2 regions of the Bradyrhizobium sp. USDA 376 genome follow, and region 1 is predicted to be linked to the other one. Evidence: riboswitches for the same ligand, from Rfam matches in the RefSeq annotation. Region 1 holds a riboswitch; the other holds the start of a gene.
The links. A riboswitch is a leader RNA that binds a small molecule or an ion and turns the genes downstream of it on or off. The one in region 1 is predicted to bind glycine.
Positions count from the first base shown of each region.

Region 2: another riboswitch for glycine. It lies ahead of gcvT (glycine cleavage system aminomethyltransferase GcvT); the one in region 1 lies ahead of ACVJ19_RS35595 (D-amino acid dehydrogenase).

Region 1 is NZ_JBSSGN010000001.1:7,555,298-7,570,891, reverse strand. It holds gene ACVJ19_RS35640 (IS110 family RNA-guided transposase) at 1-684, shown strand, start outside; gene ACVJ19_RS35635 (crotonase/enoyl-CoA hydratase family protein) at 890-1,780, opposite strand; gene ACVJ19_RS35630 (amidase) at 1,940-3,361, opposite strand; gene ACVJ19_RS35625 (M20 aminoacylase family protein) at 3,364-4,527, opposite strand; gene ACVJ19_RS35620 (M81 family metallopeptidase) at 4,541-6,046, opposite strand; gene ACVJ19_RS35615 (IS481 family transposase) at 6,442-7,398, shown strand; gene ACVJ19_RS35610 (ABC transporter ATP-binding protein) at 7,423-9,072, opposite strand; gene ACVJ19_RS35605 (ABC transporter permease) at 9,200-10,087, opposite strand; gene ACVJ19_RS35600 (ABC transporter permease) at 10,106-11,047, opposite strand; gene ACVJ19_RS35595 (D-amino acid dehydrogenase) at 11,230-12,531, opposite strand; glycine riboswitch at 12,599-12,704, opposite strand; glycine riboswitch at 12,708-12,812, opposite strand; gene ACVJ19_RS35590 (M20/M25/M40 family metallo-hydrolase) at 13,007-14,137, opposite strand; partial or broken gene ACVJ19_RS35585 (ABC transporter substrate-binding protein) at 14,408-15,594, shown strand, end outside.
Region 2 is NZ_JBSSGN010000001.1:7,718,807-7,734,400, forward strand. It holds gene ACVJ19_RS36375 (TetR/AcrR family transcriptional regulator) at 1-480, shown strand, start outside; gene ACVJ19_RS36380 (diguanylate cyclase domain-containing protein) at 848-2,044, shown strand; gene ACVJ19_RS36385 (hypothetical protein) at 2,164-2,703, shown strand; one part of gene ACVJ19_RS36390 (IS3-like element ISRj2 family transposase) at 2,981-3,858, opposite strand; one part of gene ACVJ19_RS36390 (IS3-like element ISRj2 family transposase) at 3,858-4,110, opposite strand; gene ACVJ19_RS36395 (TrmJ/YjtD family RNA methyltransferase) at 4,227-5,426, opposite strand; gene ACVJ19_RS36400 (NADP-dependent isocitrate dehydrogenase) at 5,758-6,972, shown strand; gene ACVJ19_RS36405 (DUF3455 domain-containing protein) at 7,073-7,588, shown strand; gene ACVJ19_RS36410 (cyclic nucleotide-gated ion channel) at 7,593-8,819, opposite strand; gene alaS (alanine--tRNA ligase) at 8,826-11,504, opposite strand; glycine riboswitch at 11,725-11,815, shown strand; gene gcvT (glycine cleavage system aminomethyltransferase GcvT) at 11,962-13,107, shown strand; gene gcvH (glycine cleavage system protein GcvH) at 13,118-13,486, shown strand; gene gcvP (aminomethyl-transferring glycine dehydrogenase) at 13,504-15,594, shown strand, end outside.

The DNA.
Region 1 (15,594 bases):
CCGGCCCGTGCGGCCAAGGCCAGCGAGAAGGCAATTGCACGCGTTCTGAAAGCCCATCGCATCCGCCGCCTTGATGCGGCGGGGGTGCTTGAAACTTTACGCGAGGCCCCGCTGTTCGTGGCACCCGGCACCACCGAGGCCGCCTGCGCACACATCCGCAGCTTGGCGGCACGACTGCACCTGGTCAATCAGCAGATCAAGGAGGCGCATCAGAACCTGGACCGTCTGTGCGTCGCAATCGAAGGCGAGGAGAAGGCCTCGGGGCAGAGCTCGGAGCAGTGCGACGTGACGATCCTTCGCTCCTGGCCAGGAATCGGCAGGATCCATCTCGCCACACTGCTCGCCGAGGCCGCAGAGCCTCTGCGCAGGCGAGATTATCATGCTCTGCGCGCCTTGGCAGGGGCCGCGCCGGTGACGCGGCAAAGCGGCAAGCAACGCTTCGTGATCCGTCGCCTCGCCTGCAACAGGCGGCTACAGAGCGCCGTCCATCACTGGTCGCGGGTCGCCATCCAACACGATGAGGCCAGCAGGCGACGCTATGATGCCTTGCGACAGCGAGGACATGGCCACGCGCGTGCTCTGCGCACTGTAGGGGATCGCTTGCTCTTTGCCTTGTGCACGACGCTCAAGCGACACACCCCATACGAGGCGGACTATAGCGCAAGGACCTCCACTAAAGCCTGAGCCTCATTCCTTTGTTCGGCCGGTGTGACCATTCCTTCGTCCCGACCTGCCGATCGCCACAGCGCCGCGCGCAGACGCTGTCCAGGAGGCCGTCGGCACCGGCAACGCCGGCGCGAAGCGTCCTGGACGGCGGCGAGCACGGCGCTATGCTCGCCCATCAAGGACGTCTACCTCTTGACCACGGGTAGGAGGTCCTACGAGCGCGTCACTTATACTCCCGCTCCGTCCACCACGGGAAATAGTCCGGCATATCGCTGGACACCTTGTTCTTGAACTGCGCGGGACGCTTCTCCAGGAACGACACCACGCCTTCCCTGACATCGTCCGAGCGGCCGCGGGCGTAGATGCCGCGGCTGTCGACCTTGTGGGCTTCCATGGGATCGTCGGCGCCCATCATGCGCCACATCATCTGGCGGATCAGCGCCACCGACACCGGTGCGGTCTTGGCGGCGAACTCCTTGGCGAGGGCGCGGGCGGTCGGCAGGAGATCGTCGGGGGCGACGACCTTGCTGACGAGGCGGCCGGCGAGCGCTTCCTGCGCCGGGAAGACGCGGCCCGAATAGCACCATTCCAGCGCCTGCGCGATGCCGACGATGCGCGGCAGGAACCAGCTCGAGGCGGCCTCCGGCACGATACCGCGCTGGGAGAACACGAAGCCGAAGCGCGCGGCGTCGGACGCAATGCGTATGTCCATCGCGAGCTGCATGGTAACGCCGATGCCGACCGCGGGCCCGTTGACGGCGGCGATGACGGGCTTGAGGCACTTGAAGATGCGCAGCGTCACCTGGCCGCCGCCGTCGCGCACCTGCGGGTCGCTGTAATCGACCTTGCCGTCGGCGAAACGTTTGACGGGCCCGCGCCGCGCGTCGCGATCGAACGTATCCGCGCCCGACGAAAGATCGGCGCCCGCGCAAAAGCCGCGGCCGGCGCCGGTGACGATGATGGCGCGGACATTGTCGTCCTTGTCGGCGGCGTCGAACGCGTCGATCAGCTCTGCCTGCATCTGCGCGTTGAAGGCGTTGAGCTTGTCGGGCCGGTTCAGCGTGATGGTGAGGATCTGCTCGGCGACCTCGTACTTGATCGTCTCATACGCCATGGGTGGTTTCCTTCCTCGGTTCTTTGTCGGTTTTTCTAACACGTCATTCCGGGGCGCGCGAAGCGCGAACCCGGAATCCATTTCTCCACACCACTTGTGCGGATGAATGGATTCCGGGCTTGCGCCAAGAGGGCGCAACCCGGAATGACGACGGTGCGATTAGTTGGCCGGCGGCTTCGGCCAGGGCCGCTGCGCGCCGCGCAGGCCCTCGAACGCCTTGGCCATGCCGAGCACGCCGATATCGTCGAAGCGGCGGCCGACGATCTGCACGCCGATGGGAAAACCCTTGGCGTCGAAGCCGCCGTTGACGGAGACGGCCGGATTCTCCGACATATTCCACGGCACGGTATAGGCGATGTGCTCGAACGGCTTCATGGGATCGTTGGTCGGGGAGGCCCACTCCGCCGGATAGTTCACGTTCGGCGCGGTCGGCGAGATCACATAGTCGAGCTCGCAGAACAATTTTGACGCCGCCGCGCGGATCGTCATGGTCTGGTTGAAGCCGCGGATGACGTCGACACCCGAGAGCTTCGCGCCGGACTCGCCCCATTTGAAAATGTAGGGCAGCACCTTTGCCTGTTCGGCCGGCGTCAGCTTCGACAGATCGTCCCACATCCGCGCGCGCCAGAAATTGTCGAGGCCGTCGAGCATCTCGCGGGTGAGGATGCCGTCGACCTCAGTCACGACCGCGCCCGCGGATTCAAATGCCTTCGCGGCCTTCACCGCGATCTCGCGCACCGGCTTCTCCAGCGCCATGCCCGTGCCGGGATCGAGCATCAGGCCGATGCGCAATTTTCGCGGAGATTTTTCCAGGCCCTTCCAGTTGAGCGGCTCGGCGGGCAGGCTCATGCCGTCGCGCCGGTCGGGCTTTGCGATCGCGCTCATCATCAGCGCGCAATCATCGACGGTGCGGGTCATGGGACCTGCGACACGACCGACATAGGCGGGATCGATCGGCACGCGGCCAAAACTCGGCTTCAGGCCGACGAGACCGCACCATCCCGCGGGCAGCCGGACCGAGCCACCGATATCGGTGCCGAGATGCAAGGGGCCATAGCCCGCCGCGGCAGCGGCGCCCGCGCCGGCGCTGGAGCCGCCGGGGTTCTTGCTGAGGTCCCATGGGTTGCGCGCGAGCGCATGGAAGCTGGAGAGCCCGGACGACAGCATGCCGTAATCGGGCATGGTGGTCTTGGCGAAGATGATCGCGCCGGCCTCGCGCAACCGCGCGGCGGGCGGGGCATCTTTCTCGGCTGGCACCAGCTTGACGCTGGCAGCGCCCAGCGGCACCGGTACGCCCTTGGTCGCGATGTTGTCCTTCACCGTGACAGGCACGCCGTCGAGCGCGCCTGACGGCTCGCCCCCGGTCCAGCGCGCGGTCGAGGCCTTTGCCGCCTCGCGCGCGCTGTCAGGGTCGAATGCATAGAGCGCCTTCAGATGCGGTTCCCATGCCGCGACATGCGCGAGCACGTCCTCCAGCACCTCGCTCGGCGAGAATTGTTTCGCGCGATAGCCCGCGATCAGGTCGACCGCGGAGAGATCGTGCAGCGAGGTGACCGCTTCCTCAGGGCTCTTCTTATGCATTGCTAACCTACCGGCATACGGGTCTCGATGATCCGGGCGAACATGCTGGCGCCGATCGGCAGGATCTTGTCGTCGAGCACGAAGCCGGGATTGTGCACCGGCACCGAGCCGTCATGCCCCACCCAGAAATAGGCGCCAGGAATGGTCTGCAGCATGTCGGCAAAATCCTCGCTGCCCATCTTCGGCTGAGCGCGGGTGATCACGTTGGCGGGATCGATGATCGTGCGCGCGACCTCCTCGACCACCTTGGACTGCTCGACCTGGTTGACCAGAACACCGAACGTGTCGCGGATGTCGGCTTCGATCGTGCACTGATACGCGGCCGCGATGCCGGCGCAGATCGTTCGGATGCGGTCGGCGATCAGGGCGCGGACTTCATTCGAGAAGGTGCGGATGGTGCCGCAGAGATGCGCTTCGCCCGGAATGACGTTATAGGCGGAACCCGCATGGATCTGGGTGATCGAGATGACCGCGGCCTGCAGCGGCTCGACGTTGCGGCTGACGATGGTCTGGATCGCCTGCGCCAGCGTGGTCGCGATGATCACCGCGTCCTTGGAGCGCTCGGGCATCGCGCCATGGGCGCCGTAGCCGGTGATGCGGAGATCGAAGAAGTCGGCGCTGGCCATTGCCGGGCCGGGCAGGATCGCGATCTCACCATGATTGAGGTCGGGCGCGTTGTGCAGGCCATAGAGCTCGTCGCAGGGGAATTTCTCGAACAGGCCGTCCTTGATCATGGCGCGGGCGCCGCCGAGGCCTTCCTCGGCGGGCTGGAAGATCAGATGCACGGTGCCGTCGAAATTCCGGGTCTCGGCGAGATAGCGCGCGGTGCCGAGCAGCATGGTGGTGTGGCCGTCATGGCCGCAGCCGTGGAAGCGGCCGGGGATTTTCGAGCTCCATTTCAGGTTGGTGTTCTCTTCCATCGGCAGCGCGTCCATGTCGGCGCGCAGGCCGATGCGCTTGCCGCCCGAGCCCTTGCCCTTGATGACGCCGATCACGCCGGTGCCGCCGAGACCGCGATGCACCTCGATGCCCCAGCTCTTCAGCTTGTCGGCGACGATGCCGGAGGTGCGCACTTCCTCGAAGCCGATCTCGGGATGGGCGTGGAGGTCGCGCCTGATGGCGGTGAGTTCGTCGGCGTAGCCGTCGATGCGGTCGATCGTGGGCATGTGTCCTGTCCGGTTAGCGTGAAGGAGGATTGAAAACGGGGCCGTTCGGCTTGATGCGGATGCCCGGGCGCAGGCGCGTCCAGGGCAGGGAGGCGGTGTCGGCCGGCATCGCGCCGGGTGCGGCGCAGATCATCAGCTTTTCCGCGATCGGCTCGAAATCGGCGCGGAAGTGCACCGAGCTCTTGTTGACCAGGATTTTCTCTCGTGTCGGCTCGATGCCGACGTAGCGGTACATCGCCTGGTCGGCGAGCTGCGCCTTGTGCGAGGAGACGACGACACGGACATCGCCGATGCGCAAGGCTGCGGAGGGGCCCATCTCCATCTCGCGGCCGCCATAATAGGGACCGGGCGCGATGAAGCGGCCGTCGGAGAGCTTTTCGACCACAAAAGTCTCGCGATAGGGCTCGTCGCCGGGAATGCCGGACTTGCCGCCGAGCGCGAGCGTCACGGTCGCGCCGACGCCGGCTTCGTGCGCGGCCTTCGCCGATTCCGGATCGTAGATGGCGCCGGTCGCGGCGCTCGCCTTGTTGCGCACCAGCGCGCGCAGCATGCCCGTGGTGTCGGAATCGCCGCCGGCGCCGGGATTGTCCTGGGTGTCGGCGATGATGATCGGCTTGCTCGCGTTCTTCGAGAGTTCCATGGCATGGCGCACGCCATCGTCGGGCGACCAGATCCTGCCGTCGAAATCGTCCTCGTGGCTTTCGATCAGCTTGACGATCGCATCGGCGGCGCGATCAGCGTCGCCTTGCGTCTTGCCATAGGCGAACACGCTCGGGCCGCAATCGCGGAAATCGGCGGCGGGGAAGCCGGGCGCGAAAGAAAGCGTTGGAACCGCGTCGCTCTCGAGCGCAGCGAGCTTTTCGTAAATGCCCCTGGTCGGAAAGTCGTTGGTGCATTGCCAGCTGATCGCGATCAGGAACGGCAATTGCCGGAAGGATTTTGCAAAGCGCTGCTTGGTCTTCAGCAGCAGCGCCAGATGCTTTGCGCAGGCGCGGCCGGTGTCGGCCATGTCGACATGCGGATAGGTGCGGTAGGCGATCAGCGCATCCGCATGTTCCATCATTGCGGGCGTGACATTGGCGTGCAGGTCGAGGCTCGCGACCAGCGGAACATCCTTGCCGATGACGCGGCGCACGCGCGCTAGGATTTCGCCCTCACCGTCGTCGAGATGCTCGGTGACCATGGCGCCGTGCAGGTCGAGATAGACCGCGTCGATCGGACCCGCGGCCGCGATGCCGTCGACCATGACCTTCACGATGCGCTCGAAGGCGTCCTTGGTGACATGCGCCGACGGGCTCGCCCCGCAGGCAATCGTCGGGATGAGTTCCCAGCCGTTCGCCTCGGCACTGTCGACGAAACCGGCAAGCCCGACATTGATGCGCCGCATCACCTTCACGACGTCGGCACCTTCAGTCATCGCCGGCCAGCCGCCGCCATGCTGGAAGTCCGCAAACGTCGCCTTGGTCGGGGCGAAGGTGTTGGTCTCGTGCAGGAAGCCGCCGACGGCGATACGTGTCATCAATTCCAGTCCGGTCAATCAGGAGTGCGCGACGTTAGCCCCGGCTTTGCGAGGAGAGCAAGGCGGGAAGCAATCGCGCCACGCATAGGGTCAAGACGTTTTGGGAATGCTGCGGGGCGGTGGGTGTTGTGAGAGGAGGGGCTTCCACAAATTCAGTGTCGTCCCGGCCTAGTGCGCAATTGCGCACGGGGGCCGGGACCCATACCCCCAGGGAGATGTTTGGCGAAGATTGGTCGTTCGGGATTGGTACCGCCAGCAATCGATAGATCACGCGGTATGGGTCCCGGCCCCCGTGCGCAATTGCGCACTAGGTGTGGTCTCTCAGGAGGTTGTCCATCTGGTCTGAACCGAGGAAGCTGAGGTTGCGAAGCTTCAGTGTTCCAAGGAGAGACCAGATGAACGTGCACAAGAATGCGCCTTTGACGCCCAAAGGTCGAGAGGCGATGGTCCGAAGCGTGGTGCAAGGCGGGCTGAGCCAAGCTGGCGCGGCCGACCTGTTCAATACGACGCCGAAGACGGTCGCCAAATGGGTCAAGCGGTTCCGCGCGGAAGGTGTGGAGGGATTGCGTGATCGCTCCTCCAGGCCCCTTTCATCGCCAAGCCAAACCCCGGTCGCCACGTGCACCGCTGTGGAGGCGTTGCGCCGGCAGCGCCACACCGGCAAACAGATCGCTGCCGAGGTCGAGGTGTCACCGGCCACCGTCAGCCGCATCCTGCGCCGTTTGGGATTAAACCGGATACGCGACCTGGAGCCGGCCGAACCGGAGCGCCGCTATGAGCGCGAGACGCCCGGCGAGATGCTCCACATCGACATCAAAAAGCTCGGGCGTTTCGAGCGTGTGGGCCACCGCATCACCGGCGATCCGAGTGGTCCGAACAAGAGCCGTGGCGCTGGTTGGGATTTCGTCCACGTCTGCATTGACGACCATTCCCGCGTCGCGTTCTCCGAGATCAAGCCCGACGAGACCGCGGACAGTGCTGTTCCTTTTCTCAAGGCGGCTGTGGCTTATTACAAAAGCCTCGGCGTCACCGTCACGCGCGTCATGACCGACAATGGCAGTTGCTACCAGTCCTTCGCCTTCCGCGACGCTTGCCGGGACCTCGGCATCAAGCATATTCGCACCAAGCCCTATACACCCAGAACAAACGGCAAGGCCGAGCGCTTCATCCAAACCGCGCTTCGCGAATGGGCTTATGCCAAAGCCTATCCAACATCAGATCGGCGCGCCCAAGAGCTGCCGTTCTGGCTGCACCAATACAACTGGCACCGGCCCCACGGTGGTATAAAATCTCAAACGCCGATCAGCAGGCTCGGTTTGACCGAGGACAACCTCTTGAGGCTCCACAACTAGGCCGGGACGACACCGTGAGTGTTGCTACAGCGTGGCCGCCACGCCTTCCGTCACCGGCCGGAAGTTCGCAAAGTCCCAATTGCGTCCCGGCGCCGCGTCCAGCAGCGCCTTGGTGTAGGCCTCCTTCGGATGCGTCAGCACTTCGGCGGCGGGGCCCTGTTCGACGACGCGGCCGTGCTGCATCACCACGACCTCGTCGCAGATTTGCGCCGCGACGCGCAGGTCGTGGGTGATGAACAGGATGGCGATGCCGAGCCGCTTCTGGATCTCGTCGAGCAGTTCCAGCACCTGCGCCTGCACCGAGACGTCGAGCGCGGAGACCGCTTCGTCCGCGACCAGCACGTCCGGATCGAGCGCGAGCGCGCGGGCAATCGCGATGCGTTGGCGCTGGCCGCCGGAGAACTGGTGCGGATAGCGCGACACGGCGTCAGCCGGCAGCCCGACGAGCTCGAGCAGCTCGCGCGCGCGTTTCATCGCGTCGGCATGCGAGGTCCCGTAATTGATCGGGCCTTCGGCGATGCTCTCGCCGACGGTGACGCGCGGGTTGAGCGAGCGGTAGGGATCCTGGAACACGATCTGGATCTTCTGCCGATGCGGCTGCAGCAGGCGGCGCGAGATGTCGGCGATCTCACGGCCGGCAAGGCGCACGCCGCCGGAGGTCGGATCGATCAGGCGGACGATGCAGCGCGCCACGGTCGACTTGCCCGAGCCGCTTTCGCCGACGATGCCGAGCGTGCGGCCCTTGCGCAGGGTGAGCGTGACCTTGTCGGCGGCGACGACCTCGCGGCCTTTGCCGAAGAACGCGCGTTCCTTGTAGACCTTGCCGAGCTCGTTGGCCTCGAGCACCACCGGCTCGCGACTCTCCTCGCGCGGCGGCCGCGGCACCAGGCTCGGCACCGACGCCAGCAAATTGCGGGTGTACTCCATGGTCGGGTTGCGCAGCACGGTCTCGAGCGGACCGGTCTCGACGAGGCGGCCTTGCCGCATCACTGCGACGCGGTCGGCGATCTCGGCCACCACGCCCATGTCATGCGTGATGAACAGCACCGCCGTGCCGTGATCGCGCTGGAGGTCGCGGATCAGGGTCAGGATCTGTTTCTGCGTGGTGACGTCGAGCGCGGTGGTCGGCTCGTCGGCGATCAGCAGCTTCGGCTCCAGCACCAGCGCCATCGCGATCATGATGCGCTGGCGCTGGCCGCCGGAGAGCCGGTGCGGGTAGGAGGCGAAGATGCGCTCGACCTGGGGCAGGCGGACCTGCTCCATCATGTCGAGGATGCGCTTCTTGCGCGCCTTCGCGTCGAGCTTGGTGTGGGCGCGCAGCACCTCGTCGATCTGGCGGCCGACCGGCACCACCGGATTGAGCGCGGTCATCGGCTCCTGGAAGATCATCGCCATCTGCGTCGCGCGGAGCTGGCGCAGGCGGCGGTCGGTGGCGGTGAGCAGCTCCTCGCCGACCAGCTTGACGCTGCCGGAGGTCGGCACCAGCGTGCCCTTCGGCAACAGGCCCATCGTGGTGAGCGAGGTCACCGACTTGCCCGAGCCGCTTTCGCCGACGAGGCACAGCGTCTCCCGCTCGCGCACCTGGATCGAGATGCCGTCGATGATGTTGGCGCCCTTCGGCTTCTTGCCGACGGAGACGACGAGGTTGTTGATGTCGAGAACAGGGTTGGTCATGCGAGATCTCCACCGTCGTTCCGGGGCGCGCGCAAGCGTGAACCCGGAACCTCGAGATTCTTAGGTGCGCAATTGCGCACCATAGTTCGGTGCTTCGCACCGCCCCGGAATGACGGAATCAATGGTTTCACTTTCCTTCCCGCTGCTTCATGCGGGGATCGAGGGCGTCACGGGCGGCATCGCCGATCAGGTTGATGCTGAGGATGGCGATCGAGAGCAGCAGGCCCGGCCAGAAGATCAGCGAGGGTTTGATCTGGAAGTACTGGCGGCCCTCGGCCATGATGTTGCCCCAGGTCGGCGTCTCAGGTGAGATGCCGGCGCCGAGGAAGGAGAGGATCGCCTCGGTGAGGATCGCGGAGGCGCAGACATAGGTGCCCTGGACGATCAGCGGCGCGATCGTGTTCGGCATCAGGTGCCGCCACATGATCTTCGGCAGGCTGGAGCCGACCGAGATCGCGGCCTCGACGTAAGGCTCCTCGCGCGCCGACAGCACGACCGAGCGGACCAGGCGCGCCACGCGCGGAATCTCAGGGATCGTGATCGCGATCAGCACGGTCCAGATGCTGGCGCCGGAGAGCGAGACCACCGCGATCGCGAGCAGGATGCTCGGCATCGCCATCAGGCCGTCCATGATGCGCATCATCACGGAATCGACCAGCTTGAAGAAGCCGGAGACGAGGCCGATCGAAAGGCCGATGGCGATCGACAGGATCGCCGAGCCGATGCCGATCAGCAGCGAGATGCGGCCGCCATAGATCACGCGCGACAGGAGGTCGCGTCCGTAAGCGTCGGTGCCGAGCAGGAATTGCGCCGAGGCCGGCTTCAATCGCTGCGACGGCGCGAGCTGGATCGGATCATGCGGCGCGATCAGCGGCGCGAGGATCGAGATCACCACGATCAGGGCGAGCAGGAACGTCGCTGTCGCGATGATCGGCGTCGAGGTGAGGAATCCGAAGCGCGGCCGCAGCGGCGAGGTGATCGGAATGGACGACTGGGGAAGGGTATCGACCGACATTTTGTTCTTGTCCTTGCCTCAGTACCGGATCCGGGGATCGAGCAGGGTGTAGGCGACGTCGATGAGAAGATTGACGACGACGTAGATCAGCGACGTCAGCAGGATCATGGCCTGGATCACCGGATAGTCGCGCGCCAGCACCGCATCGACGGTGAGGCGCCCGATGCCGGGGATGTTGAACACGCTCTCGGTGACGACCACGCCGGAGATCAGCAGCGCAAAGCCGGTGCCGATCACGGTGATCACGGGCACGGCGGCGTTGCGCAGCGCATGCCGCATCATCACGGCAACCTCGTTGATGCCTTTCGCACGCGCCGTTCGCACGTAATCTTCACCGAGCACGTCGAGCATCGCCGCGCGCGTCATGCGCGCGATCAGCGCGATGTAGATGAAGGACAGGGCGCAGGTCGGCAGGATCATGCGCTCGAAGAACGGCCCAAAACCGTTAAAGATGCTGCGGAAGCCCTGCACCGGCACCAAGCGCAAATCGATCGCGAAGACCTCGATCAGGACATAGCCGACCACGAACACCGGCACCGAGAAGCCCAGGACCGACAGGCCCATGACGAAACGGTCGATCCAGGTGCCGTGCTTCCACGCCGCGATCACGCCGAGCGGCACGGCGACGATGACGGCGAGGATGATGGTGCACAGCGCGATCGAGATCGACGGTTCGACGCGCTGGCCGATCATCTTCATCACCGGCAGGTTGGAGATGAGCGAGGTTCCGAGGTCGCCGTGCAGCAGCTTGTTCACCCAGGTGATGAACTGCACGATCAGGGGCTCGTTGAGCCCGAGCGATTCGCGGATGCGCTCGAGCCGTTCCGGCGTCGCGTTGTCGCCGGCGAGGATCGCGGCGGGATCGCCAGGCGTCAGCCGCAACAGCAGGAACACGAACAGCGCGACGACGCCCATCACGGGCACCGCGGCCAGAACGCGACGAATGAGATAACCTAGCATGCACCTATCTCCGGCTGCGGAACTTGTGGGGCCCTGGGGCGCCCGTGGATTCGAACGTGTCTATCATGCGCGCCTGTACTCGGGCTGGGAAAGCGGGCCGGAGATGCCGGTCTTTCGGGGCAAATTGTGTGCCAAGGGCAGGGCGGTCGCAAGAGGCCGCCCCCGCGTCCGATCGAGACCACTCAGGATGCATGACGCAGCTCGCGCTCAACCCCAAGTGAAGGCACGGTCGGCGGCGCATTGAGCCCGCGCCAGCCGTCAATGGTCCCGGCGATCATCTGCGCGGTTGCGGCCGACAGGGTCCAGCCGAGATGGCCATGGCCGGTGTTGAAGAATACGCCCGGCATCCGCCCGGCGCGCACCACTGGCATCATGTTCGGCATCATCGGGCGCAGCCCGGCCCAGGGCACGACGCGCGATGTTTCGATGGCGGGGAAGTTGCTGCGCACCCAGTCGACCAGCGGCTGCACGCGGTCGGCGCGGATGTCGCGGTTGAAGTCGTTGAACTCGGCCGTGCCGGCCACCCGAAAACGATCGGCGCCGAGCCGGCTGGTGACGATCTTGGCGGCTTCGTCGAGCAGGCTCACGGTCGGCGTCGCGGCGCGGCTTTCGGCGGTGTCGAGCTGAACGGTGATCGAATAGCCCTTCACCGGGTAGACGTTGATGCGATCGTCGAGGAGGGCGGCGAAGTGGCGGCTGGCGACGCCGGCGCAGACCACGACTCCGTCCACCTTCAGCATGCCGCGCCCGGGGGCGACGGCATCGCTTGCGGCGAGATCGGCCCAGCCGAGCACGAAGCCGCTGCCGGCGCGCGCAATTGAATCGATATCGGCCTCGTGGATGAAGGTCGCGCCGCGCCGCTTGCAGGCGTCCGCCAGCCCGCGGGTGAACTTGTGGATATCGCCGGTCGCATCCGACGGCGTGTAGAAGCCGCCATAATAGGCCTTGCGCAGCGTCGGCTCGATCGCGCGGATCTCCTCCGCCGTCACCGGACGGCGATCGAGGCCGCCTTCCTGCAGCAGCGCGTTGACGCGCAGGCCGGATTCGAAACCCGCCTTGTCGTGATAGATGTGGAGGATGCCGCGGCGTTCGAGATCGAAGTCGATGCCTTCGCGCGCCGCGATCTCGAACAGATGCTTGCGGGCTTCGATCGCAAGCCGCGTGGTCTCGATGGTGTTGGCGCGGTAGTTGCCGATGTTGGCGACGAACTCGCTCATCCACGAATATTTGTGCCAGTTCGGCCGCGGGTTCATCAGCAGCGGCGCGTCGCGCCGGAACATCCAGCGCAGACCCTTCAGGATCGTCGCGGTGCTGTTCCACACTTCGGCATTGCTGGCGGAGAGTTGCCCGCCATTGGCGAACGATGTCTCCATCGCGGCGTAACGGTGCTTGTCGAGCACTGTCACCTTGAAGCCGCGTTCGAGCAGGGCATAGGCGGTCGTCACGCCGGTGATGCCGGCGCCGATGATGGCGATATGGGTCATGGCAGGGTCGGGGCTCCCGTGAGTTAGGATAGGTCGGCCGCCGGCCAAAGGCCGTTGGCGGCGCCCCATCTGTCACGGTTACCTGAGAGCTTGATCCGCTGCGGATCACGCAACGGACTATCCCCTTCGGTGGACGTCACGATTGCCTGAAATCGCGCCGTCTCTCTCCAGATCGTCCTGACGATACGGTCCTTTTGCCTGAGAGTTTCCGGGGCGGTTGCTCCGTCGGCGCCACAACGAAAGCTGAAAACCTTCGTTGCGATCTCTCCCGCATCGTCGCGTGGACAATCGAGCAGTACGATACGCCTCATTTTTAGACAAGGATAAATTTAGACCGCCACTGCCAACGCATTGTGCAATGCGAAGTTGATGACCGCGTCATTCCGTGCGCGACCCGGAATCCCGAGATTCTCAGGTGCGCAACTGCGCACCATAGTTCGCGTCTTCGACGCGCCCCGGAATGACTCGGGCCGTATCACTCCAGCGTCGCCAGCAATCCCGCCATCAAGCGCCCACGCTCGACCAGGCTATCGACCTCGATGAACTCCTCGAGTGTGTGGCCATTGCCGCCGCGCACACCGAGGCCGTCGAGAGTCGGAATGCCCATCGCACCGGTGAAATTGCCGTCGGAGCCGCCGCCGGAGCTCGCATGCGGTAATTCCGCGCCGAGAGATTTGGCGATGCCGCGTGCCTTCTCATACAGCGCCATGGTGCCGGCATCCGGCTCCCAGACCGGGCGCGTCACGCCGCGCGTGATCTTGAAGGTGACGTCGTTGTTGGTGCCCGACAGTGCCAGCATCCTCTCGACACCGCGGTCGAGATCGGCCTGGCGCTTGGCCATCGACAGCGCCTCGCCGGTGGCGGTCGTGGCAACGCAATTGACCCACTGGCCGCCATGCACGACGCCGACCGAGAAGGTGCAGTCCTCCGTCGTCATCGCGTCGATCGCGAGAATCTGTCGCGCCATTTCGCGGATCGCCGAGCGTCCCGCCGACAGCGTCGCGCCGGCGTGGCTCGGCCGTCCCGTCGCCTCGAGATTGAAGCGTGCGATGGCGTAACGTCCGGTGGTGACGCCGTTGTCGGCGCGGCCGGGCTCCGGCACCAGCACGTACTTATTGCGTGCCGCTTCCGCCTCGATGATGTCGCGCGTCGACGGCGTGCCGACTTCTTCGTCGGGTGTGAACAGCACGGTGATCGGCAGCGGCGTCGTGAACGAGGCGCGCGCCAGCTGCCGGATCGCTTCCAGCGAGAGATAGTTGCCGCCCTTCATGTCGTAGATGCCGGGGCCGTAGCACTTGTTGCCCTCGCGCCGCCATTTCAGCTTCTCGATGGTGCCGACGGGATGGACGGTATCCATGTGACCGGCGATCAGGATTCCGGGCTCGCCCTGTTTCGGATGCGGAAACCGGGCGCGGATCACGTCGCCAAAACCCTGGCGGCCGGCGATGCGCTCGATCGTCGCACCCATGATGGCCATATCCCGCGCCGCGACATCGAGCATGCGGTTCACCGCGCCCGCGTCCCAGGTCGGGCTTTCGCATTCCACCCAGGTGCGCAGGCCCTCGAGCATGGTCTCGGAATCGAAGGGAAGATTGGCTGGATTCATCTCAATGTCTCTCAAGCTGCGAAAGATGGAACGCGCATTGCATCGGCGCGCGGCAGGACAAGCGGAGAGCGTTGTAGAGCCAAACCGATCTTTGTGGAGCCCGTGCGCGCGCCGCGAGGGCTTGCGACGAAACCGGATTGACGCGCTCAACACTGTCTGCAAGTCTCGAAAAGATAAAGGCATTGCATGAGGTTAGTTCGCCCAAGGAACGAACCGGATGCTCAACGAATAACCTGCCTTTGAACAGTTTCACGTCAGGAGAAACTTTTTATGTCCAACTTCATGCGCCGGGGGCCTCGCGCGCTCGCCTCCAAACTTGCGCTGTCGGTCGTCGCGCTTTCAACGGCGCTGGCCTCGCCGGTGCTCGCGGCCGGCAAGACTCTTACCGCGGTGATGCATTCCGACCTTCGCATCATCGATCCGATCTTCACCACGGCCTACATCACGCGTGACCATGGCTACATGGTCTACGACACGCTGGTGGCCCCCGATTCGAATTTCAAGATCCAGCCGCAGATGGCGGACTGGAAGATCTCCGACGACAAGCTCACCTACACCTTCACGCTGCGCGACGGATTGAAATGGCATGACGGCGCGCCCGTGACGGCGGAAGACTGCGTCGCCTCGCTCAAGCGCTGGGCCGCGGTCGACGGCATGGGCCAGAAGCTCATGGACTTCACGGCGAGCATCGAGGCGACCGACGCCAAGACCATCACGCTGAAGCTGAAGGAGCCCTACGGCCTCGTCCTCGACTCCATCGGCAAGCCGTCCTCGCGCGTCGCCTTCATGATGCCGAAGCGTCTCGCCGAGACGCCGCCGGACAAGCAGATCCCCGAGCAGGTCGGCTCGGGTCCCTTCAAGTTCGTGCAGGGCGAATTCCAGCCCGGCGTGAAGGCGGTCTACGTCAAGAACACCGATTACGTGCCACGCAAGGAGCCGGCGAGCTGGACCTCGGGCGGCAAGGTGGTGAAGGTCGACCGCGTCGAATGGATCACGATGCCGGACTCGCAGACCGCGGTGAACGCGCTGCAGTCGGGCGACATCGACTTCATGGAAAACCTGCCTTACGACATGCTGCCGGTGCTGGAAGCGAACAAGGAGCTCACGCTCGAGGTCTCCAACAAATTCGGTTTCCAGACGCTCGGCCGGATGAATTTCCTCTATCCGCCGTTCGACAACGTGAAGGTGCGCCGTGCCGCTCTGCTGGCGATGAACCAGAAGGACGTTCTCGACGCGCTCGTAGGCAACGCCAAGTACCAGAAGATCTGCGGCGCGTTCTTCATCTGCGACACGCCGCTCGCGACCGACGTCGGCTCCGAAACCCTGGTGAAGGGCAACGGCATGGCGGAAGCCAAGAAGGCGCTGGCCGAATCCGGCTATGACGGCACTCCGGTGGTGATCATGGCGCCCGGCGACGTCACGACGCTCAAGGCGCAGCCGATCGTGGCCGCCCAGCT
Region 2 (15,594 bases), 160 kb from region 1:
CTCTACAAGCTGTTCGGCTCCAAGACCAATCTCGTCAACGCGGTGCTGGAGAGCGAAGGCAAGCAGTGGCGCGAATGGTTCATCGGCGCCATGGAAGCTGGCGGCGGCGACGCGCAAACAAAACTGACGCGGATCTTCCCTGCCCTGAAGAGCTGGTTCGCGGAAGAGCGCTTCTACGGCTGCCCCTTCATCAACGCCGTCGGCGAGCACGACAAGGACGCCAAACAGTTCCGCAACATCGCGCTGAAGCACAAGAAGATCGTGCTCGGCCACATCGAGAAGCTCGCCGGCGAGCTCGGATCAACCGAGCCCACCGTGCTGGCGCACCAGCTCGGCCTCATCATCGACGGTGCCATCGTCGCCGCCATGATCTCGCGCGACCCGGGCGTGGCCGATACGGCCGCGCTCACGGCAACTCCCCTGCTCGGCCAGGCGAAGGTGAAGAAAAAGCGCGCGGCGGATCAATTGGAGGCGGTGTGATCGCTCTGGTCTCGTAGCCCGCATGCAGCGAAGCGGAATGCGGGGACACCGTCCCGGATTACGCTCCGCTCCATCCGGGCTACGACGCTGGTAGCCCGCATGAGCGCAGCGACATGCGGGACCTTTCCCCGGATATCGCGGAGCCTGTCATCGGGCGGCGCTTCGCGCCGACCCGTTGGCTCGCTACCCCAATCCGCCTCTCCCTCGCCGCCACTCCTGCACCAACCCGCACCTACCTGCACGGCCACAGTCCCGGCAGCGCCCATTTACCTCGCGTCAAGCACGGCCGGCACAATCGGCTGCTACCTTAAAAGGCTGTTAGGAGCCGTCGTCGTTGTTGGCCCCGGGATACGGGGACGCTTCCGCAATGCAATCGAACGAGGGACTCTACAGCGCGCCGCGCTGGCGGCTGACGCGCTGGCTGGCCGAGCCGGGGCCTGGGGTGCCCGAGGACATCCGGGCCGCGCTCATTGCGCAGCTCCACGGATCGCTGCCGGTCTTTGCCGCCGGCGCCGTCAACACCATTGCCGTCGCCGCCGTGATCGCCGCGCGCAAGCAGACTGCCCCCTTCATCGTCTGGCTGGTCATGGAGATCGCGATCTGCCTCGCCCGTCTCCTCGTGCTCGCCAGCGCGCATCGCAGGGCGCGTGAGCACCGCCCCACTCCGACCGACCTTCATCTCCTGCTCGCGGTCGCCTGGAGTGCCAGCGTCGGATTTGGCGCCATTGCCAGCCTTGCGAGCGGCGACTGGGTCGTCGCCATGCTGGCGTCGCTGTCGGCGGCGGCGATGGTCGGCGGCATCTGCTTCCGCAATTTCGGCGCGCCGCGCCTCGCCGGAACCATGATCCTCCTGAGCCTCGGTCCCATCATCCCGGGCGCCGCGCTCGCCGGCGAGCCGTTGTTCTACATCGTTTATCTGCAGGTGCCGATGTATCTCGCCGCGATGACGGCCGCTGCCTTCCGCCTCAACCGCATGCTGGTCACCACCATGCGCGCCGAGCGCGAGAACAGCCATCGCGCCCATCATGACGCGCTCACGGGGCTGCTCAATCGGGCCGGCTTCGTCGAGGCGCTCGGCACGAGGCTTGCTGCGCGCGCCGAACGCCGGTTCGCCGTGATGTTCTTCGACCTCGACAATTTCAAGCCGATCAACGACACGTTCGGACACGCGGCGGGCGACGAGGTGCTAAAGACGGTGGCCGCGCGCGTGCGCCGGGTGTTGCCTGACCGCACGGCGGTTGCGCGGATGGGCGGCGACGAGTTCGTCGTGCTCCTCGACGGCGTCACGCCCGAGATGGCGCAGGAGATGGGACACCGCCTCATCGCCGAGGTCGCCGCCTCCTATGAGCTCGGCGGCGAGGTGCGCGCCAGCGTCGGCATTGCGATGTCGCCGGATCACGGCGCCGACGTCGCGGAATTGCTCGCCGTCGCCGATGCCGCGCTCTACGAGGCGAAGTCGGGCGGCAAATCGCGCTGCTGCCTCGCCTCGGTCGAGACCAACCTCGCGGCCTTGCGCCGGCTGCAACAGAGTGAACCGAAAGGTCCGATCGCAGGCGTGGCCTGATGCGGGATCCGTAGGGTGGGCAAAGGCGCATAGCGCCGTGCCCACGACTTCGCAGATCGAGGCTGCGGACTGTCACAGCATTACCGCAATAACAACTAGGATTATGCGAAAGCGAATGGATGTCTTTGGTGATCAGGTTGCTCAGTCGCTCTCTTGCCGTCGTTATATTCGCCTGCGCGGCAACATTCGCCGAGGCGGCCGACGGTCCGATCACCTACTTTTCGGATGAGGCGACCTTCGATTTTGCGGAGCGTACGCGCCCGTCATCGACCGATCAGGTCACCGTTGCCAAGGTGCGCGTGCTGCGGGAACCTGTTTTTCTCGTTGGTCCCGACCAGTCCGGACGTCCATCGATTGAAAAGCCGCGAGAACCTTATGCCGCGAAGTTGAAGGTGCTCGACGTCATTCGTGGAAAGCGACCTGCCCAAGAGTTGGTAAGTGTCACGTTCGGTGGAGGCCGTGGGGGCACCTTCACTCACACCTATGCTCTGGGTCCGAGCACACCGCGTCAGTTGGCCCAGGAGTATTACGTCGCGATGTACGAGGATGCTCTCGGATTTCACCTTATCGGAATTCCGATGAGCTCGGAGCGGTATCGGGAATGGCAGGGGGAGATTGCGAGATTTGAGCATGAACGACAGAGGTCGCCACCGAAATAGTCAGTTTCGCGATCGCGAGGGTGGGCAAAGCAACCTGTCCGCCGTAGCTCGACGAGCGAAGGCGGAAGCGTGCCCACCATCGCATCCGTAGACAAAAGTCGTGGGCACGGCGCGATGCGCCTTTGCCCACCAGAGCTGGCCCCGGTTGTTTGGACAGCGCCCCGCTGGATTTAAGTGGATTCCTGCCGGGTTATGCTGAACGCGGGGCTTTACGGTTTTGTCGTTGCGTCGGGAGGGCGTAGCCCGACCAGAGCGACGACAAAACCGTCGGCGACGGTCATGCGGCCATCACCATAGCTTGCGTGCCGAAGTAAGCCTCGTCGGGCGTGCGCCCGTCAAGGCTCGAGTGAGGGCGTCCCTGATTGTAGAAGGCCAGATACTTGGCAATTGACGCTCGCGCCTCGGACACGCTGTCGTAGGCGCGGAGATAAACTTCTTCGTATTTGACCGTGCGCCAGAGCCGCTCGACAAACACGTTGTCGCGCCAGGCGCCCTTGCCGTCCATGCTGATGGCGATCTTCGCGTCCAGCAGCACATCGGTGAACTCGAGGCTGGTGAACTGGCTGCCCTGATCCGTGTTGAAAATCTCGGGCCTGCCGTGCTTCGCCAACGCCTCCTGGACCGCTTCGACGCAGAAGGCCGCCTCCATTGTGATCGAGACGCGATGGGCCAGGACCCGTCGGCTGAACACATCGACGACCGCCGCGAGATAGACGAAGCCACGCCGCATCGGAATGTAGGTGATGTCCATTGCCCACGCATGGTCGGGCCGCTCGATCTTCAATCCGCGCAACAGGTACGGGTAGATCTTGTGACCCGGAGCCGGCTTGCTCGTTTTCGGGCGACGATAGACCGCCTCGATCCGCATGCGCTTCATCAGCGTCGCGATGTGGCGGCGACCGGCGTATACGCCCTCCCGCCGCAGCAACGATCGCAGCATACGCGCTCCCGCGAAGGGATAATCGAGATGCAGCTCATCGAGCCGACGCATCAAGGCAAGGTCCTCGGCCGAAACTGGCCGAGGTTCATAGTAGACCGTGCTGCGAGCCAGCTTCAGGACCTTCGCCTGGCGCACGATAGAAAGATCATGATCGCGGTCGATCATCGCTTTGCGCTCAGCAGGCCCGCCTTGGTGAGCGCGCCGGACAAAAAATCGTTTTCCAACGCCAGCTCGCCGATCTTGGCATGTAACGCCTTCAAATCGACCGGCGTCTCGGCCGATGTCTTGTCATGCCCAAACACGCCGGCGGCGCCTTCCAGGAGCTGGTTTTTCCAGATCGTGATCTGGTTCGGATGAACATCAAACAGTTGCGCCAGCTCCGCCAGTGTCTTGTCGCCTTTGACCGCAGCCAAAGCAACCTTCGCCTTGAATGCCGGAGAATGCGTCCGGCGGCTCTTCTTCGTCATCTTCGCTCCTGATTCGCAGCAAGAATCCTCGCCGCTGTCAGGCAGAAAATCCACTCAAGCTACTGTCCGAATTTGCGGGGCCAGCTCTACCCTACGAGAGCTGCGCGCGACGAACCTTACGCGCCTTGCTCCATCATCCCCTGCAGCCGAACCAGCTCCGCCTCCAGATCCCGCTCCACATCCGCCGCGCGGATCTCCAGCACCCGATAGTCGCGCGCCTCGAGCCAGGTCCGGCGCCCGGCGCGGTCGGCGGCGATGGCCTCGCCCTCGCCCGGGTTGACCAGCTCGATCGCGATCCGGTGCGGGAACGAGACGAAGTCCGGGATGTGCCGCCCCACAGGGGTCTGGCGCTTGAACCCACCTGCGAAGCGGCGGTCGCGGGTCAGGGCCTGCCACAGCAGGCGCTCGGCGTCGGTCGGATTGCGGCGGAGCAGGCGGGCGAGCCCGCGCACCGTGGAGCCGCTGTCGGGCACGCCGCCGCCCTGCCCGTGCTCGGCCAGCAGCGCGCGCAGGCGTGTTGCCTGCTCGCCGTCGAGCACGCCGCCCTTGGCCGGGCCCTTGCGCCCCTCCGCGATCGCCATGACGACGCCATGGAGTGTATGCATGTCCTGCTTGGTTGGCTCCATGCGGCTGAAAATGTTGCGCAGGTTCACCAGCATGGTGTCGCGCTTCTCGGCCGGCCGCAGGAACTCGACCTTGTCGAGCTCGCGCACGAGATTGTCGAAGAAGGCCTGCATCTGGTGCTGCGAGGCGCGCTCGGAGCGCTCGGGCATGGCGTGCGGCAGTTCGCCGGATGTGGCCCGCTTGAACCATTCATAGCCGATCAGCAGCACGGCCTGGGCGAGGTTGAGCGAGGCAAAGCCGGGATTGACCGGGAAGGTGATGATGCGGTTGGAGAGCCCGACCTCCTCGTTGGTCAGGCCCCAGCGCTCCCGGCCGAACAGGATGCCGGCCTTGCCGCCGGTCGCGACGTGCCCGGCGATCTCGTTGACTGCCGCCTCCGGCCCGACCACGGGCTTGGCCTGGTCGTGGGGGCGAGCCGTGGTGGCGAACAAGAGGTCGAGGTCGGCGACCGCCTGCTCCACGGTGTCGAACAATTCGACCTTTTCCAGAATGTGGTCGGCGCCGGCCGCGGCCCGCTGGGCCGCGATGTTGGGCCAGCCGTCCCGGGGGTTGACGATGCGCAAGGCGCCAAGCGCGAAATTGCCCATGGCGCGCGCGGCCATGCCGATGTTTTCGCCCAGCTGCGGCTCGACCAGGATGACGATGGGACCGTCGAGGGAAAGGCCCGTCTTGCTTCTGTCAGTCCCCGACATCTCGCTCCGCTTTCACACTGTTTCTCAAGGCCTTGGCAATGCCACCTGAGGAATTGATTCAAAGCCAGCCACCGGCCCGTCCGGCCTCGCCCGCCTGTCGTTTGCCTGTCCTGACAAAATTCTCAAGGGAAATAACGGGTTGGATTCAACTTTTGAATCTCGCCTGAAACCTCACCCCCGCCCCCCCGGATCCCGCTCCCCATCTGTGGAAGCTGGATGAGCTAAAAGTGCATAATCACTTGGCTTTCGCCCGCTGCTATCAGGTGCTAAGAGGCGGCGGATATTCACGTTGGCGCGCCAAAAGCGCCGTTCCCAAGAGGCTTCCCCGATCATGGCAAAAATCAAGGTATCCAATCCCGTCGTCGAACTCGATGGCGACGAGATGACCCGGATCATCTGGCAGTACATCAAGGACAAGCTGATCAACCCGTTCCTGGATGTCGAGCTGATGTATTTCGACCTGGGCATGGAATACCGCGACCACACCAACGATCAGGTCACCATCGACGCCGCCGAGGCGATCAAGAAGGTCGGCGTCGGCGTCAAGTGCGCCACCATCACCCCGGACGAGGCCCGGGTGAAGGAGTTCAACCTCAAGCAGATGTGGAAGTCGCCGAACGGCACCATCCGCAACATCCTCGGCGGCGTGATCTTCCGCGAGCCGATCATCTGCAAGAACGTGCCGCGCCTCGTTCCCGGCTGGACCAAGCCGATCATCATCGGCCGCCACGCCTATGGCGACCAGTATCGCGCCACCGACATCAAGTTCCCGGGCAAGGGCACCCTCTCGCTGAAGTTCGTCGGCGAGGATGGCACCGTGATCGAGAAGGAAGTGTTCAAGGCTCCGGGCGCCGGCGTCGCCATGGAGATGTACAATCTCGACGACTCCATCATCGACTTCGCCCGCGCCTCCTTCAACTACGGCCTGCTGCGCGGCTACCCGGTGTACCTGTCGACCAAGAACACCATTCTCAAGGTCTATGACGGCCGCTTCAAGGACATCTTCCAGGAGATCTTCGACAAGGAGTTCAAGAAGGAGTTCGACGCCAAGGGCCTGACCTACGAGCACCGCCTGATCGACGACATGGTGGCCTCGGCCCTGAAGTGGTCCGGCGGCTATGTCTGGGCCTGTAAGAACTACGACGGCGACGTGCAGTCCGACACGGTCGCGCAGGGCTACGGCTCGCTCGGCCTGATGACCTCGGTGCTGCTCACCCCCGACGGCAAGACCGTCGAGGCCGAAGCCGCCCACGGCACCGTGACCCGCCACTACCGCGAGCACCAGAAGGGCAAGGAGACCTCGACCAACTCGATCGCGTCGATCTTCGCCTGGACCCGTGGCCTGTCGCACCGCGCCAAGCTCGACAACAACGCCGAGCTCGCCAAGTTCGCCGCCACGCTGGAGAAGGTCTGCGTCGACACCGTCGAGGCCGGCTACATGACCAAGGACCTCGCGCTCCTGGTCGGCGCCGACCAGCGCTGGCTCTCGACCACCGGCTTCCTCGACAAGGTCGCCGAGAACCTGACGAAAGAGCTGGCGGCGTAAGCCGACCGCAATTTCGCCCGACTGGGCCAGACATCATCACGGGCCGCGCCTTTGGGCGCGGCCCGTTTCTTTTTTTGAGAGCTTTTGCGGAGATGCGATCATGTCGACCAAGCTTGCCATCCCCTGCCTGATGCTGCTCGCCGTAATGGCCGGGCCGGCCGCCGCCGATCCGCTCCCCGACGCCATCGCCGCACCCGGCGAGACCATCGTGCTCAACGTCCACGCCGAGGGCGCGCAGGTCTATGAGTGCAAGGCCGCCGCCGACGGCAAGCTCGCCTGGGCCTTCCGCGAGCCGGTCGCGACGCTGCTGTCCGAGGGCAAGACCGTCGGCCGTCACTATGCCGGGCCAAATTGGGAGCTTGCCGACGGCAGCGCCGTCGTCGGCAAGATGATTGGCAGGCTGGCCATCGCTAACGCGTCAGGCCAGACCACCGATATCCCGTGGCTCAAACTGGAAGTGACCAGCCACCGCGGCACCGGGCTTCTGAGCGATGTCACGACGGTACAACGTATTCATACCAAGGGCGGCTGGTTGAATGACGGTCCCTGCGATACGGCGGGCACCTTTCAAAGCCTGCCCTACTCGGCCGAATACGTCTTCCTGAAGAAGGGCTGACCGCTCAGCGGTCGGTGTCTTCCTTCTCCGCCTGCGCCAATTCGGCCTGCGCGAGGTCGCCGCTATCGGCGAGCCGCGCCTTGGCGGTGGTATGGACGTGCTCGGCCAGCGTTGGCATGCGCGCGATCAAGGCGTGAAAATCCTGGGCGTCGAGCACGAGCAGGCGCGTCTTGCGCGTCGCCGTGACGGTGCCGCTGCGTTTTGTCTTATGCAGCAGCGCGATCTCGCCGAAGAAGGTGCCGTCGGCGAGCCGCACCTGCTGGCTCGGCAGCGCGATCTCGACCTCGCCCGCGGTGATGAAATACATCGACGAAGCGGCATCGCCCCGCCGTACCAGGATCTCGCCCTGCTCGATGGTGCGGGCGCGCAGGAGACGCATGATGTCGGCGATCTCGGAGGCCGACAGGTGCGAGAACAGCGGCACCCGCGCCAGCATGCCCCAGGTGACGACGAAATCGCGCCGCCTCACCTCTTCCGCGAACGCGGAGGAGATGATCGCCACCGGCAGCGCGATCATGGCGAAGCCGCTGATGATGGCGAAGGTCGAGATGAACTTGCCGAGCGGCGTCACCGGCACGACGTCGCCATAACCGACGGTGCCGAGCGTCACGATTGCCCACCACATCGCCTGCGGAATGGTGCCGAGCTTGTCCGGCTGCACGTCGCGCTCGATGGCGTAGAGCAGCGAGGCGAAGGTCAAGACCGCGCCGACCAGGATGACGATGCAGCCGATCAGCGCGCGACGCTCGGCATGCACCGCGGCGAGCAGCGAGCGCATCGCCGGGGAATAGCGGATCAGCTTGAAGAACGGCAGCACGCCGAGCGCTGCCAGCGTCGCATGCCGTCCCGTCGCGAGCACGATTGCCGCCGGCAGGAACGCCATGAGGTCGATGATGCCGAGCGCCGAGAAGACGTAGCCCAGCCGGTCGGCGAGCGCGGAGCCCTTGCGCGGCGTATGGCCGGCCACGGTCCACAGCCGTGCCGCATATTCCAGCGCGAACACGATCACCGCGAGGATGGTGATGCCTGCGAACAGCATGCCGAATTGCGCATCTAACTCCGGCACCGAGGCGAGGATCATCGCGGCCACATTGAGCACGATGACGGCGATGATGAGCTGGATGAAGCGCGACCCGACCGAATAGGCCAGGGGGTCGTGCTCCAGCAATTCGTAGAGGCGATCCCGCAAGTCGGGATCGCCAGGCCCACGTCCTCGCGGAACGAGGCGCATGGTGCTTTAAGCGCCTGCCATCGCTTTTTCGATCGCCGCAAGCGCCGCGGTCGCGTTGGCGCCATCGGGGCCACCGGCCTGCGCCATGTCGGGCCGGCCGCCGCCGCCCTTGCCGCCGAGCGCTTCGGAGGCGACGCGCACGAGGTTCACGGCGTTGAAGCGCGCGGTGAGGTCCGGCGTGACGCCGACCACGACGCCGGCCTTGCCGTCCTCGGTGACGCCGACGATGGCGACGACGCCCGAGCCGATCTGCTTCTTGCCGTCATCGGCAAGGCCCTTGAGATCCTTCATCTCGATGCCCTCGACCGCGCGCGCCATCAGCTTGACGTCGCCGACCTCGCGCACGCCGCTCGCTGCGCCGTTGCCGCTGGATGCGCCGCCGCCCATTGCGAGCTTCTTGCGGGCGTCGGACAGCTCGCGCTCGAGCTTCTTGCGCTCCTCCATCAGCGCGGCGATGCGCGCCGGCACGTCGTCGATCGAGGTGCGCAGCTCGTTCGCCGCGGTCTTCGCCAGCGCCATGGTCTCGTTGGCGTGTTTTCGCGCGTAGTTGCCCGTTAGCGCCTCGATGCGGCGCACGCCCGAGGCGACCGCGCTTTCGCTCGTCAGCGTGATCAGGCCGATGTCGCCGGTGCGCTTGACGTGCGTGCCGCCGCAGAGCTCGACCGACCAGCCAAGCACGTTGGCGCCGCGCTCGCGCGCGGTCCTGCCCATGGAGACGACGCGGACCTCGTCGCCGTATTTCTCGCCAAACAGCGCGCGCGCCCCTGCTTCACGGGCCTCGTCGACGCCCATCACGCGGGTGGTGACCTCGTCATTCTCCAGCACCACGTCGTTGGCGATGTCCTCGACGCGGGCAAGCTCCTCCGCCGTGATCGGCTTCGGATGCACGAAGTCGAAGCGCAGCCGGTCCGGCGCGACCATCGAGCCGCGCTGGGCGATGTGATCGCCGAGCACCTGACGCAGCGCTTCATGAATCAGATGCGTCGCCGAGTGATGCGCGCGGATTGACGAGCGCCTGCCGTGGTCGACTTCGAGCTGCAGCGCCGTGCCGAGCTTGAGCTCGCCGCTCTCGACGGTGCCGATGTGGACGAAGAAATCGCCGAGCTTCTTCTGCGTGTCGGTGACGCGGACCTTGATGCCGCCCTCGCCGGTGAGCACGCCGGTGTCGCCGACCTGGCCGCCGGATTCCGCATAGAACGGCGTCTGGTTCAGCACGAGCGCACCGGTCTCGCCGGCCTTGAGGCTGGCGACTTCCTGGCCGTCCTTGACCAGTGCGGACACCACGCCCTCGGCGCTCTCCGTCTCGTAGCCCAGGAACTCGGTGGCGCCGAGCTTTTCGCGCAGCGGGAACCAGATCGCCTCGGAGGCGGCCTCACCCGAGCCCTTCCAGGACTCGCGCGCCTTGGCTTTCTGACGCTCCATCGCGTCGGTGAAGGCGGACTGGTCGACGCCGATGCCGCGCGACTTCAGCGCGTCCTGGGTCAGGTCGAGCGGGAAGCCGTAGGTGTCGTACAGCGTGAAGGCGACGTCGCCGTCGAACATGTCGCCCTTTTTCAGGGACGCGCTCTTCTCGTCGAGGATGGCAAGGCCGCGCGCCAGCGTCTTGCGGAAGCGGGTCTCTTCCAGCCGCAGCGTTTCCTCGATCAGATTCTCCGCGCGCATCAGGTCGGGATAGGCCTGGCCCATCTCGCGGACCAGCGCCCAGACCAGGCGATGCATCAGCGGCTCTTTCGCCCCAAGCAGCTGTGCGTGGCGCATCGCGCGGCGCATGATCCGGCGCAGCACATAGCCGCGGCCCTCGTTCGAGGGCAGCACGCCGTCCGCAACCAGGAAGGCCGAGGAGCGCAAATGGTCGGCGATGACGCGGAACGAGGCGACATTCTGCTCGTTCGGCCCGCTGCCGAGCGCGGACGACGTCGCGTCGATCAAATGGCGGAACAGGTCGGTCTCGAACACGCTGTCGACGCCCTGGAGGACGCAGGCCATGCGCTCCAGGCCCATGCCGGTGTCGATCGAGGGACGCGGCAGATCCACGCGCTCCTCCTTCGTCACCTGCTCGTATTGCATGAACACGAGATTCCAGAATTCGAGGAAGCGGTCGCCGTCCTCTTCCGGCGAGCCCGGAGGCCCGCCCCAGATGTGCTCGCCGCGATCGATGAAGATCTCCGAGCACGGGCCGCACGGGCCGGTGTCGCCCATCGCCCAGAAATTATCCGAGGTCGGGATGCGGATGATGCGGTCGTCGGAGAAGCCGGCGATCTTCTTCCACAGGCCCGCCGCCTCGTCGTCGGTGTGGTAGACCGTGACGAGCAGCTTGTCCTTCTTCAGCCCGTACTCCTTCGTGATCAGCTTCCAGGCGAGCTCGATCGCGCGCTCCTTGAAGTAATCGCCGAACGAGAAATTGCCGAGCATCTCGAAGAAGGTGAGATGGCGCGCGGTGTAGCCGACATTGTCGAGGTCGTTGTGCTTGCCGCCGGCGCGCACGCATTTCTGCGAGGTGGTGGCGCGCTGGTACGGCCGCTTCTCGACGCCGGTAAAAACGTTCTTGAACTGCACCATGCCGGCATTGGTGAACATCAAGGTCGGGTCGTTGCGCGGCACGAGTGGCGAGGACGGCACGATCTCGTGGCCGTTCTCGGCAAAGAAGTTCAGAAAGGTCGACCTGATCTCGTTGACGCCGCTCATGTTCATCCAATCGGGTGTGCTTGGACCCGCTGCCGCCGTCCAAACCGGAAATTAAGGCTGATATCTGCGGGCCAAAGCGCTTTTAGACAAGGCCAGCTTCGCTGTCCAGAAACTGTGCAAGGAGATCAGAGGGTTGCCGCAGGGGCTCAATCCGGTTGAAAGCCGCTGAAGTCGCGTTGACAGGCTTGGCTACCCTGTGGTCTCTACCCATCTGTATCGTACGGCCACGTCGGGAGAGACCGGCTTTAGGCAGCCGGCGCCGAAGGAGCAACCGCCCCGGAAACTCTCAGGCAAAAGGACCGCGTGGCTTTGACAGCATCTGGAAAGAGGCGCCGACGGGCTTAAGACCCGGACTGCGTCCGCCGACGGGATAATACTCTCAGGCACAGCGACAGATGGGGCTTCGACTGGTGTCCATCGGGGAATCGTCCCCGGGGAACCGCCGAGGGCCCCTGAGATGCTAGCGCACAACCAAGACTCCCTGAAACGGACGCCCCTCTACGGCCTCCATGTGTCCCTGGGCGGCAAGATGGTGCCGTTCGCGGGCTATGACATGCCCGTGCAATACCCCGCGGGCGTGCTGAAGGAACACCTTCATACCCGCATCCAAGCCGGCCTGTTCGACGTCTCCCATATGGGCCAGATCGCGCTTCGGCCGAAGTCGGGCAAGGTCGAGGACGCCGCCCGCGCGCTGGAACGGCTGGTGCCGCAGGATATCGTGGCGATTGCGCCGGGCCGGCAGCGCTATGCCCAGTTCACCAATGCCGAGGGCGGCATTCTCGACGATCTGATGGTCGCCAACTTCGGCGATCACCTGTTCCTGGTGGTCAACGCCGCCTGCAAGGACGCCGACGAGGCGCATCTGCGCGCGAATCTGTCTGGCGACTGCATCATCGATTCGTTTGCCGACCGCGCGCTGATCGCGCTGCAGGGTCCGAAGGCGGAAGCGGTGCTGGCGAAATTCTGTGCAGCGGCGCCCGGCATGAAGTTCATGGACGCCGGCCCGCATGAGGTCGCCGGCATCAAGTGCTTCGTCTCGCGCTCCGGCTACACCGGCGAGGACGGGTTCGAGATCTCGGTTCCCGCCAGCGATGCCGAACGCCTCGCCAGGACGTTGCTTGAAAATCCGGACGTGCTGCCGATTGGCCTCGGGGCCCGCGACAGCCTGCGGCTGGAAGCCGGGCTCTGCCTCTACGGCCACGACATCGACACCGCCACCACGCCGGTCGAAGCCGCGCTGGAATGGTCGGTGCAGAAAAGCCGCCGCACCGGCGGCGCCCGCGCCGGCGGTTTCCCCGGCGCCGAAAAGATCCTCGGTCACTTCGATAACGGTGCATCCCGCCGCCGCGTCGGCCTGCGCGCAGAGGGCCGTGCGCCGGTGCGCGAAGGCGCGCTGGTGTTTGCTGAGAGCGCGGGCGGCGAGCCGATCGGAAAGGTCACCTCGGGCGGTTTCGGCCCGAGCCTGAGCGCGCCGGTCGCGATGGGCTACGTGCCTGTGAGCCTGAGCGCGCTCGGCACAAAACTGTTCGCCGAGGTGCGCGGCCAGCGCCTGCCCTTGCAGGTCGCCGCCATGCCCTTCGTGAAAAACACCTACAAACGCTGAGGACGAGACAATGACCACGACGCTGTACACTTCCGACCATGAATGGCTCGCCATCGACGGCGATACCGCCACGGTCGGCATCACCGACTACGCGCAGCAGCAGCTCGGCGACGTCGTGTTCGTCGAATTGCCCAAGGTCGGCCGCAGCTTGAAGAAGGCCGAAGCCGCCGCCGTCGTGGAATCCGTGAAGGCGGCCTCGGACGTCTACGCCCCTGTTACCGGCGAAGTGCTCGAGACCAACGAGGCGCTAGCCGCCGAGCCGGCGCTGATCAATTCGGACGCGCAAGGCGCGGCCTGGTTCTTCAAGATCAAGATTGCCGACAAGAGCGAACTCGGCGGCCTCATGGATGAAGCCGCCTACAAGGCACATACGGCTTAGGGACTATGGAGCAAGCGATGACCGCGCACCGTAAATCCAGCGGCGAGACCGCCGCCAGTTTCGTTCGCCGCCACATCGGTCCGTCGGCGCGCGATGTCACCGCAATGCTCGAAACGGTCGGCGCTAGAAGCGTCGATGCGTTGATGTCAGAAACGCTGCCGGCCTCGATCCGGCAGGCCACCCCGCTCGACCTCGGCAAGCCGCTGAGCGAGACCGAGGCGATCGCGCATATGGCCGAGCTCGCCGCGCAGAACCAGGTCTTCACCTCGCTGATCGGCCAGGGCTATTCCGGCACCATCCTGCCCGCGGTGATCCAGCGCAACATTCTGGAAAACCCGGCCTGGTACACGGCCTATACGCCCTACCAGCCCGAGATCAGCCAGGGCCGGCTTGAGGCGCTGTTCAACTTCCAGACCATGATCTGCGACCTCACCGGGCTCGACGTCGCCAACGCCTCGCTGCTCGATGAAGCGACCGCCGCGGCCGAAGCCATGGCGCTCGCGGAGCGGCACTCGCAGGTGAAGGCCAAGGCCTTCTTCGTCGACAAGGACGTGCATCCGCAGACGCTGGCGGTGATGCGCACCCGCGCCGAGCCGCTCGGCTGGACGCTGGTCGTCGGCGATCCCCTCACCGATCTCGACAAATCAGACGTGCTCGGCGCGCTGCTGCAATATCCGGGTTCTTCCGGCGCGGTGCGCGACCTCCGGCCCGCGATCGCGGCTCTGAAGGCCAAGGGCGCGCTCGCGATCGTGGCCGCCGATCTGCTGGCGCTGACGTTGCTCGCCTCGCCCGGCGAGCTTGGCGCCGACATCGCGATCGGCTCGGCGCAGCGCTTCGGCGTGCCGATGGGCTATGGCGGACCGCACGCGGCCTATATGGCGGTGCGCGATGCGCTGAAGCGCTCCCTGCCCGGCCGCATCGTCGGCCTCTCCGTGGATTCGCGCGGGATGCCCGCCTATCGCCTCGCGCTCCAGACCCGCGAGCAGCATATCCGCCGCGAGAAGGCGACCTCCAACATCTGCACCGCGCAGGTGCTGCTCGCCGTGATCGCTTCGATGTATGCGGTCTATCACGGCCCCGAAGGATTGACGCAGATCGCTCGTACCGTGCATCGCCGCGCCGCCGTGCTCGCCGCCGGCCTGCGCAAGCTCGGCTTTGCCCCGGAGTCGGACAGCTTCTTCGACACGGTGACGGTTGACGTCGGCGCGAAGCGCGACGAGATCGTCGCGCGCGCTGTGGCCGAGAAGATCAATCTTGGCCTCAGCGACGGCGCCTTGCGCATCGCGCTGGACGAGACAACGACGCCCGCAATAATCGAAGCAGTCTGGCGCACCTTCGGTGGCAAGCTCGCTTATGCCGAGATCGACGCCTCGACTCGCGAGGCGCTGCCGGACGCCTTGAAGCGAGCGACGTCCTTCCTGACCCATCCAGTGTTCAATACGCATCGTTCGGAGACCGAGCTGCTGCGCTATATGCGCAAGCTCAGCGATCGCGATCTCGCGCTCGACCGCGCAATGATCCCGCTGGGCTCCTGCACCATGAAGCTGAACGCGACGACGGAGATGATGCCGCTGACCTGGCCGGAATTCGGCAGCTTGCACCCGTTCGTCCCGCGCGAGCAGGCCAAGGGCTACCACGCGCTGTTCGCGCGGCTGGAGAAGTGGCTGTGCGACATCACCGGCTATGACGCGATCTCGCTGCAGCCGAATTCGGGCGCGCAGGGCGAATATGCCGGGCTGCTCGCGATCCGCGGCTATCACGCCGCGCGCGGGGAGAGCCATCGCAAGATCTGCCTGATCCCCTCCTCCGCCCACGGCACCAACCCGGCCTCGGCCGCGATGGTCGGCATGGACGTGGTGGTGGTCGCCTGCGAGAAGAACGGCGACGTCGACGTCAACGATCTCCGCGCCAAGGCGGAAAAGCATTCGAACGATCTCGCCGCGGTGATGATCACCTATCCCTCGACCCATGGCGTGTTCGAGGAGCACATCAGCGAGATCTGCGAGATCGTGCATGGCCATGGCGGCCAGGTGTATCTGGACGGCGCCAACCTCAACGCGCAGGTCGGCCTGTCACGGCCCGGCGATTACGGCGCCGATGTCAGCCAT